Regions from separate parts of the Exiguobacterium sp. UBA3968 genome, predicted to be linked through region 3. Evidence: a T-box and tRNA genes for the amino acid it is inferred to sense, from the RefSeq annotation. Region 3 holds a T-box; the other regions hold tRNA genes.
What was found. The T-box of region 3 lies ahead of argS (arginine--tRNA ligase). A T-box ahead of a tRNA ligase gene usually reads a tRNA of that ligase, here a tRNA-Arg.

Region 1 (3,280 bases), on a different contig from region 3:
ACAATCGTTCTGACGATTACCACTGTTGAACGAATCGTTTCCAGATGTCTCAATCGAAGTAAATCTGCTCGAATGCGATGACTTCCGGATAGAGGATATGCACCCCCTGATATAATCGCTTCGCTAGCGGACTCAAGTCACGTTCCGGCTCTTCTTTTTCAAACGACAGACCGGCTAGTTCTTCGCATGCGAGAAGCCACTTCTCCATATCCGACCCGATTGCTTCTCGTTCTTCAAGATGAATCAACTGGTCCGAACGTAAGACGAGCAAGGCTCGAAAAGGATCCATTTTTTCTAATGTATGCATCGATGCGAGTAACGCTTGTTGTTCCTGTTGATGCGCAATCAGCACTTCTTCTAAATCTTGACGCGTCGAAATCGTCCAGTGTACATCTAAATGTGGCACATAAATGTCTGCCGGATAGGACAGATGCTCAATCACACTTCCTAATAACTGATCGATGACGAGTAGGCTTTGATGTTCTGTATCCTGAGCACGAAGATACTTGTGTGTGATGTAGTCAAAGAGCGCAGGTGTCCGCTCGAATTCAGCACCAGCCAAATGGCGCATTTGTTCGACCCAGCTTCCATGTTGCAACACATGCATCAACGCCGTTCCGGAAGTTACAGTACTCTGAGTAACATTGTTTTTTTGAACCGGTGTCGTCTTTTGTTCTCGCACCGTCATCCGCTGTTTGATCTCGTCTAACCGAAGCGCAAGTCCATACGGCAGATACGGTGACGCCGAGCGTAGAGCGAGCTTCATTGGATACCGTTCTCCGAGTTCATAAAGAAAGAGTGCGAGCACTTGCTCCACACCCTCGACTTCAAGAAAACGTTCTGCTACAGTTTCGTATCGTTCACGGTCATGCAGTAATAGCGGTTGAATGACATAGAGTCGGTATAATACGTCTTCTCCTGTCAATTGGTCAGTCTCTAATTCCTTGACCAGCCGTTCCTGTTCAGATGCGGGCAAACGGAGGATGCGCACTCGTTCCGCTTCTAATTCGTGTTCCATCCAGCGGGATGTCCCCATTTTCCGACACTCCTTTTAATTCACTGTTCAGTTTGTGAATGGATCAAGCAATGATGTCCAGTTCGTGATCGCCTCTTGTAATTTCCCTGCTTGTTCGATGCCAAGACGATTTAATGTATCGAGAGAGACGTCTGTTTCAAGAAGTCGTGTGATATCTTCTGATTGATTCACGAACTGCTCGAGCTTTGCACTTAAATTTTGTAACTCTTGCGGTGGATTTTCAAGTCCCGCCAATCGTTGGTCGATTTGGTCCAGCTCTTGATTGAACTGATCAATCGTTCCGTTTTCCTTTAACTTTTCGACTTGTTGGTCGAGCGCTTGCTCCGGATTCGTGGATTCGCGTGCTTTCGCAGCCGCTTCATTCAAAGAAGAAGATAAGTCGGACGTGACTTGTGCCGTATCTTTCGCAATCCCTTGAAGTTCTCCAGCATAATCGACACTATTTTTCACATCGTTGACCTGTTGTTTTGCATCATCAACTGTATTTGAAATCTCACTACACCCTACAAGAAACGTACTGAGTAACAGGACTGTACCAACTTTCTTCCACATCGCTTTCATCCCTTTCGAGTTCATGATACCTTAATTATAAACGAAAATTGAAATAAAAAAAAGAGACCGCCCTCGTAAGGACAGTCTCTATTTTAATTATAGCGTCCCAAGAGGGATTCGAACCCCCGACCGACGGCTTAGAAGGCCGTTGCTCTATCCTGCTGAGCTATTGGGACGTGTCAACACGAATAAACTATACTAGAACAATTCTTTCGTGTCAATCACATTACAAAGATTGCATTTATTTTATTACAAAAATGTTCCGTCGAGGTGAAGTGCATTGACGCGATCCCCGTTCATGTCAAGAAAATCGACAGAATAGCGGTCTTGTTCTACTTCAAGAATCGCATACGTCTTGTCTGGGCGATGGCGTGGCATCCGAATCGATCCTGGATTGATGAATAACACACCATCCCGATACTCCGCCTTCGCAACATGAGAATGACCATACAAAACGATATCAGCTTGCTTTTCGTTCGCATGATGTTGCAAGACATCTAGGCTATATTTGACGTCCTGACGATGTCCGTGGACACAGAGGACCTTATGCTCGTCCATTTCCGACGTGACTTCTTCCGGGAAATCGTGTCCATAATCACAGTTCCCCCGTACAACACGATATGGATATAACGATTCAATGTCGCGCGTCAATTGAGAGTCTCCACAATGAAAAGCCAAATCCACGTCCTGATGCCGTTCGAATATCGTAAGCAGTTCTTGGTCTAGTCCATGGCTATCACTAACGATCAACGCTCTCATTTTCATCACACTCCTAGGAAAGTAGTTAAGTCCTGTTCGAGCTTGCGCAATGCATTGCCACGATGACTGATCATCGCTTTTTCTTCTTTCGTCAACTCAGCAGCCGTTTGTCCACTTGCCGTGACGAACAATGGGTCATAACCGAAACCATTCGATCCCGTTGCTTCAAAACCGATTCGCCCTTCCATTGTTCCGCGTACCGTCAATGTTTCGCCTGTTGGTTTTGCTAGCGCGAGTACACAAACGAAGCGTGCCGTCCGCTCCTCTTCCGGAACACCTTCTAACTTTTCAAGTAGTAGAGCGTTGTTCGCTGCATCCGACTTTTCAAGACCCGCGAAGCGTGCCGAGTAGACACCTGGAGCGCCATCTAAAGCATCGACTTCAAGACCTGAATCGTCAGCAAGTACTGCGTGACCAAAGTAGGCTGCTGCTTCTGTTGCTTTTAAGAGTGCATTCTCCTCGAATGTTTCACCTGTCTCATCCGTTTCTTTAGCATCCGAATGATCGAGTAACGACTCGACTGTATAGCCGAGACGCCCAAGCATGCTTTCGAGTTCCTTCACTTTACCAGCGTTATGTGTTGCGACGATGACTTTCATTTATGTTCCCCCACTTCTTCTCCTACATACCACCACGAAACACCGAGTGCCTCGCGACCGGCTTCAATCAGTTCCTTAATACCTTTTTCCCCAAGTTCGAGCATTTCGAGCATCTCTTGACGGGAAAAGGTCGACTCTTCTCCTGTTGCTTGCATCTCGACGATTTTACCGGATGAGGTCATGACGAGATTGAAGTCGACTTCAGCTGCAGCATCCTCTTCGTAGCATAAATCAAGTAAGGCATTCGATTCGACAATTCCAACTGAGATGGCGGCGATGCCCTCTTTGATTGGTGTATCGGTCAGTTTTCCCGCTTGAATCAGTTGATCGATAG
Region 2 (3,280 bases), on a different contig from region 3:
CTTGTCGCAAGCGTACGTCGTCCGATCGGTTGCATCAGTCGTACGTAATGAAGGATGTCGTAGCGTGTCTGCATTTCTTCGATCAGATCAGGCACGATTCGTTTTTGGATCTGGACTAACTGCCGAATCATGTATTTCCCTCTCCTCTCAAGTAGCTGGACGCTTTCTGTCCCGCATGTCATAACGTGTCCCACTTGGTACACCGTTATCATAACAGTCCATTTCTCGCCTTGCAAGTCTCGTTTCTCAAGTTTTTTGAAGTAAGCGGTTTCTTATCGTTTCCGTCTCGAATTTGCCATAACTCCAGATTTCCTCATCATGCATGACGACCGGAATCTCGTATAAGAACCGTAGACTGAGCGCTTCATCCTGATCAATGTTGACTTCCTCGAACGTCCATTCCGGAAACTCATCGAGTACGAAGTCGAGTAAGATGGCGGCCTCTTCACATAGCGTACATCCCGGACGTGAATAGAGTGTTAAGTGTCTGTGTCGTTTTAATCCCATTCTGATTGCGCCTTCCTTTGCTGCATCGTTTTTTTCGTTAAACCAAGCGCTGCCCGGTACTTCGCGACCGTCCGTCGCGCGACTGTCAGACCGTCTGCTTGCAGGCGATCCGTCAATTGCTGATCACTTAACGGACGATCGCTGTGTTGAATGTATTCGGCGATCCGCCTTTTAATCAAAAAACTCGAATCTCCGCTTGTCGTCCGTGAGACGAACAAGTCTTCTAAAGCAACGAGACCATGGACCGTCTCGACATACTTCTCAGCAATCGCTCGACCAATCGTTGACGGATGATGCCCCGTCGCCTCAGCGACTTGTTTTTTCGTCAGTGGCTCAAGATGCAGTTCTCCCTTGAACCAGCGTTCTTGTCGCTCAAGCAAGACCGAGAGGATGGCATGCATCGTAACGCGACGTCGTTCGTACGCGCGCAAAAAAGGCGTTGCCTCTTTTAATCCGAGCCACTTCTGATCCATGTCGAGTGTCATCCAGTCAATCTGAAGTTTTCCATCTAACAGGTGAATCCGTGCTTCTGCCATGACCGGTCGTTCTTCTTTAGGAAGATCCGGTGTCCGGCTCAGGCGCGTCAATCGTTTTCGCAACCGTGCTCGATCCTGTTCACTGAACTGCGCGAACACTTGACTCGCCGGTTCATGTCGTAACCGATCCGTCAGTCCGATCAATTCTGCGTCGTCTAGCTCGATCGCCTGTAACCATTGGCACTCGCGCTCCGAGCGGGCAGCAATGCCGACTGGTTCACATTGTTGTAAGAGTGTCCGTGCTTCTGTAATCGTTGCGACATCGGTCGAGAAGGATGCAGCGAGCTCCTCGTCCGATGTCCGCAATAAACCGTCCGCTTCTAAATACACGATGAGTTGTTCCGCCATATATCCTATTTCCTGTCTGACTGATTCTAAACGTATTTGTGCAAGAAGCTCGTCTTCATAGGATGCCAAATGTCCTGCCATCTGCTCGGCCTCTAACGAAACCTGATTCGGGTAATGGCGGTACAATCGTCGTTTTAACCGCCGCCATTCCTCCTCGAGTTCTGCCGCTGGTTGCTCAAGTACATGTAACTGATACTGTTGTGACGCCGATAACGTCATCTGTTGCGTTTGTTCCTGGCGTTGATCCATCGATTCCCCTCCCTCACTTCTTATTATAGAAGAAACGTTTTGAAAAACATGCTCTGAACCCCTTTTGAGTCGCTAGAGAAAAGAAAAGTCATCCTTCCCTATTGCTTTTCTGAAAAAATGTCGCTATACTATTAATTGTTCAGTACATCAGATGCACCCGTAGCTCAGGGGATAGAGCACTGGTTTCCGGTACCAGGTGTCGGGAGTTCGAATCTCTCCGGGTGTACCATTTATTCAACTACAAGGCAATGCCAGCAATGGCGTTGCCTTTTTTTCTATATTGATATGTTTCATTTGCCCTTGTAATGGAAAAATACCTAAAAGTCGCATCGTATCTTTTGACCAATATTGACCAAAGGATTATGATAAGGATAAGTCGAATAGGAAGCTACATACCAACTATAAGGAGGCAAAGACTATGTTAATTCCAACAGTCATCGAACAAACAAACCGCGGGGAACGTGCTTACGATATCTACTCACGTTTGCTAAAAGACCGCATCATTCTTCTCGGGAGCGCGATTGACGACAACGTCGCCAACTCAGTCGTTGCCCAACTTCTGTTCTTAGCAGCAGAAGATCCAGATAAAGAAATCTCGCTTTACATCAACAGCCCAGGTGGTTCGATCACTGCCGGTATGGCGATTTACGATACAATGAACTTCATCAAGCCACAAGTTTCAACAATTTGTATCGGTATGGCAGCATCGATGGGTGCGTTCTTGCTACAAGCAGGCGCAAAAGGAAAACGTTTCGCGTTACCAAACGCTGAAATCATGATCCACCAACCGCTCGGTGGTACACAAGGTCAAGCATCGGATATCAAAATCCATGCGGAGCGCATCATCAAAATGCGTGAGCACCTCAACAAAATCATGGCTGAAAACACAGGACAACCACTTGAAGTCATCGAACGCGATACAGAGCGTGACAACTTCATGTCAGCACAAGCTGCTGCTGACTACGGTCTCATCGACCGCGTCATGGAACGTGCATAAGTCATCCAGAGTGTCTCCTTCGGGAGGCACTTTTTTGTATCCATAGAAAATCGAAGCCTTGTCGGTTATCGTTACATACAAAAAACCTCCCGTTCCGTATAGAACGAGAGGTAGAAGATCAGTCGATCAAGTCTGTGATGTCTGAAACGATATCGTGGTTTTCACGAATCAGCGAGTAGATCGCGTTCGCATGTGGCGAAAGCTCTTCTTCTGCTTGTAATTGTTTCAGGAATAAAGATGTTGCGAACGCAACGAGTGTGCTTTTCGGTACACCGATTGCTTTTGCTTTTTTTGTTAACACTTCATCAAACTTCGCATCGACTGTCAGCGAAATACGTTTCTTTTCGTTAGCCATTTCAAAAACTCCTTAATTCGAACATTTAGTTGCATCGACTATATATTATAGTAGACTATGGTTCATCCCGCAAGCGACCCTCTTATATGGCCCCTGTCATCGACTCTCCGTTTCGTACTTTTTCAGCGATTTGATCAATCTTCCGCAACCGGTGATTGATCCCTGATTTTGAGATGGAGCCGCTTTCGACCATCTCACCAAGCTCTTGCAACGTGACGTCTTGATGTGTCACACGCAAAATCGCAATCTCCTTCAACTTATCCGGTAAGACATCGAGCCCGACCGTCC
Region 3 (3,280 bases):
CCGACATAGAGTGCATGGTCGGCTTGACGTAACGATTCTTCGAACGTCCGTTGATATCTTTCATCCACTGTATCAATTCCGAGGCTGACGGTTAAGGACAGTCGGTGACCATCGACGAGGAAGGGACGATCCATGACCGCATGGCGGACCGTCTCGGCAATCTGAATAGCAGCCTCTTGACTACCATTTCGCAACAGAAGCACGAATTCCTCCCCACCATAACGAGCAGCAAAGACATCATCATGTTGCAATTGGATCGCCTGGATACGTCGGCCGAGTTCACGAAGGACGAGATCACCTACTTTATGACCGTACGTATCATTGACACGTTTGAAATGATCGATATCGAACAGAATTACGGAGAGCGGGTAGGAGTCAGCGGCAAATTCCTGCCGACCGTGTTCATAAAAAGCACGGCTATTCGGTAATTCGGTCAAAGCATCGGTCCGACTTTCCGTATAGAGTTGGACCGTTTCACGTGAGCGTTCTAAGACGCGACAAAAGGTACGAAGCAAACGAGATAATTCGTCAGCATTTGTCACATCATAGGCGTCTGCGACTTGATGGAACAGGATGATCGAAACATCGACCTCTCCGCTCGTAATCGAAGGAATCGCTAGCATCGAGTGACGATCGACAGGCAATCCGATTTGAATATCGTTTCCCCAGTCGCAACGCAGACCATAGATGATTGGGGTATGCAAATCGTCAGCTGACAAGGAATGAAACAGTGGTAACACGTCGATTGGTTGTTTCGTCCGAATGTTATAGATGACTTGTTTCCGCTGTTGTTGAATTGAGATCCAACCTTCAGAAAACGGCAACAGATGTGGTAAATCGAGGAGTAACGAATCGATCGTCTCGCGCTCGAAGCGGGAAATCAACAAGTGTTCCTTCGCATCATCAAATCGTTTGGCATTATCGTTTGCTTCAAGGGAGTCACCACGTTCTTGCAACAGACGTTTGAACAAGAAGAGAATCAAGGCGGATACTGTAGCCGCGACGAGCGGACTTTCATCGTAGAACCAGATTCCAAGTAGAGCACTTAACATGCTGATTCCATAAACGAGGGACTGCAACTTCACGAGACGTCGCCAATCGTATTTCAAGTAGAGGAAGCGATTGACGAACAGACATTGGAAGTAAGAGACAAGGAAGACAGTGATCAAAAAGCCGATGAAGGGAAGCAGGGCTTTCGTATACGTAAAGTTTGAGCCGGTCGGTCCACCGAGCGCTTCATACGCAAATACCGGAAGCGAGATGTAGACTAAATCAAACAAGGCGTTGATCGGGTAGAGATAGGCGAAACGTTTCCAGCGAATCGCTTTTCGGTGAGACATGAATTGAAAGACGAGAATACCGACTTGGCTTAAAATCAAAGCGTACGTCAAACCGTAATTGAGGAATAAAAATAAGATGATTCCTTCTTGGAATGTATAATAAATGCCGCCACGACGGACATTATCGAACTGAAACAGGAGAACGAGCCCAAACAAATAAAGAGTATTGACGATGGAGATGGAAGGATGGAAGGTAGGTGGATGAACGATGCCAATCACTAATAACGTCAAGGCGACGAGACTGAAAACGATCCAGCTCGTCCGGGCTACCTGTTGGTAGTGGCGCATGAAACATCCCTCCCCCTGAGAAGTATCTTTTATTCCTATACCCGAATTGTGGAAATTTTGATAAGCCATTTACCAAAAAAATAAGGTTGAGAGAAAAGAAAGAATTGCGTATAATGTGAAAGATATCGAATACAGTCGATGATGAAGAGAGTAACGGTTGATTTTCGTCAACTAGCGAATCAGGGAATGGTGGAAGCCTGAGGACGAACCGGTCGTGAAGCGCACTTCTGAGACGCTACCCGATTCCTGAAGGAAAAGGCGTAGCCGGGGGAACCCCGTTATCCCCGAACAAGGTGGGTGTCAAAAATGACACCAAGAAGAGTGGTACCGCGGTCATTCCGTCTCTTTGCGCGTGGCGCAAGGGGCGTTTTTTATTGCCAAAAATCAGTGAAGCAGGAGGAAATAAAGATGAGTTATAAAACGCAATACGCAGAAGTATTACATCAAGTCATGGAAGGTGCCTTATCGGTTGAACAAATCGAACAACTGATCGAGCAACCGAAACATGAAGATCATGGAGATCTGGCATTCCCATGTTTCATGCTCGCGAAAGCATTCCGTAAAGCACCGAACATGATTGCTTCGGAGCTCGCAGAAAAAATTGATGCGCCGTTGTTCTCAAACGTTCAAGCTGTTGGTCCTTACATTAACGTCTTCTTGAACCGGGAAGTCGTCTCGCAAGAAATCGTCAACCAAGTCCTGACGGAGCAAGAGGCGTTCGGATCAAGTGAAGCGAATGGAAAAACGATCGTCACTGATTTTTCATCACCAAACATCGCGAAACCTTTCTCGATGGGTCACTTACGTTCAACAGTAATCGGAAATGCGCTCAACCAAATCTCACGTAAAAAAGGGTACGACGTCGTCGGTGTCAACCACTTAGGGGACTGGGGAACACAGTTCGGGAAATTGATGGTGGCTTACACGATGTGGGGTGAGGAAGAAGCGGTCCGTGCAGAACCAATCAAGGAATTGTTGAAATTATACGTCCGGTTCCACGAAGAAGCGGAAACAAATCCGACGCTTGAGGACGAAGGACGTCTCTGGTTCAAAAAACTCGAACAAGGTGATGAGCAGGCAACGACGCTTTGGACGTGGTTCCGTGAAGTCTCACTTGTCGAGTTCAACCGTGTCTATGAGATGCTCGGAGTTAAATTCGATAGCTTGAACGGAGAAGCTTTCTACAACGATAAGATGCAACACGTCATCGATTTGCTCGAAGAAAAAGATCTCCTCGTCGAATCAGAAGGGGCAATGGTCGTTGACCTCGAAGCAGAGGGTATGCCACCTGCCTTGATTAAAAAGAAAGATGGCGCAACGCTTTATGCGACACGTGACTTAGCAGCTGCTGTCTATCGTCTCGAAACGTACCGCTTTGAGCAAGCGTTCTACGTCGTCGGTGGGGAACAAGCGCTTCACTTCAAGCAATTGTTCGCAGTCTTGAAGAAACTTGGATTTGAGAACGTCGACGGAATGCACCATGTGCCGTTCGGTCTGATCATGAAGGACGGAAAGAAAATGTCGACGCGTAAAGGTCGGATCGTCTTACTTGAAGAAGTACTACAAGAAGCGATCGACGTCGCGAAGCAAAACATCGCGGAAAAAAATCCGAACTTAGCGAATGCCGAAGCAACAGCTCGTCAAGTAGGTGT

Region 1: it encodes a tRNA-Arg, which carries the amino acid that the T-box ahead of argS (arginine--tRNA ligase) is inferred to sense. The anticodon was not compared.
Region 2: it encodes a tRNA-Arg, which carries the amino acid that the T-box ahead of argS (arginine--tRNA ligase) is inferred to sense. The anticodon was not compared.

What each region holds. Positions count from the first base shown of each region.
Region 1 is NZ_DGCW01000005.1:1,502,958-1,506,237, forward strand. Features, by position in the region: gene B3S86_RS09570 (hypothetical protein) at 50-1,036, opposite strand; gene B3S86_RS09575 (hypothetical protein) at 1,064-1,588, opposite strand; tRNA gene B3S86_RS09580 (tRNA-Arg) at 1,691-1,764, opposite strand; gene B3S86_RS09585 (metallophosphoesterase family protein) at 1,838-2,347, opposite strand; gene B3S86_RS09590 (XTP/dITP diphosphatase) at 2,353-2,946, opposite strand; gene rph (ribonuclease PH) at 2,943-3,280, opposite strand, start outside.
Region 2 is NZ_DGCW01000005.1:1,744,305-1,747,584, forward strand. Features, by position in the region: gene B3S86_RS10785 (sugar-binding transcriptional regulator) at 1-131, opposite strand, end outside; gene B3S86_RS10790 (glutaredoxin family protein) at 247-507, opposite strand; gene B3S86_RS10795 (RNA polymerase subunit sigma-54) at 498-1,640, opposite strand; tRNA gene B3S86_RS10800 (tRNA-Arg) at 1,794-1,869, shown strand; partial or broken gene clpP (ATP-dependent Clp endopeptidase proteolytic subunit ClpP) at 2,053-2,637, shown strand; gene B3S86_RS10810 (hypothetical protein) at 2,756-2,992, opposite strand; gene whiA (DNA-binding protein WhiA) at 3,075-3,280, opposite strand, start outside.
Region 3 is NZ_DGCW01000007.1:47,077-50,356, reverse strand. Features, by position in the region: gene B3S86_RS12985 (GGDEF domain-containing protein) at 1-1,628, opposite strand, end outside; T-box leader at 1,758-1,977, shown strand; gene argS (arginine--tRNA ligase) at 2,037-3,280, shown strand, end outside.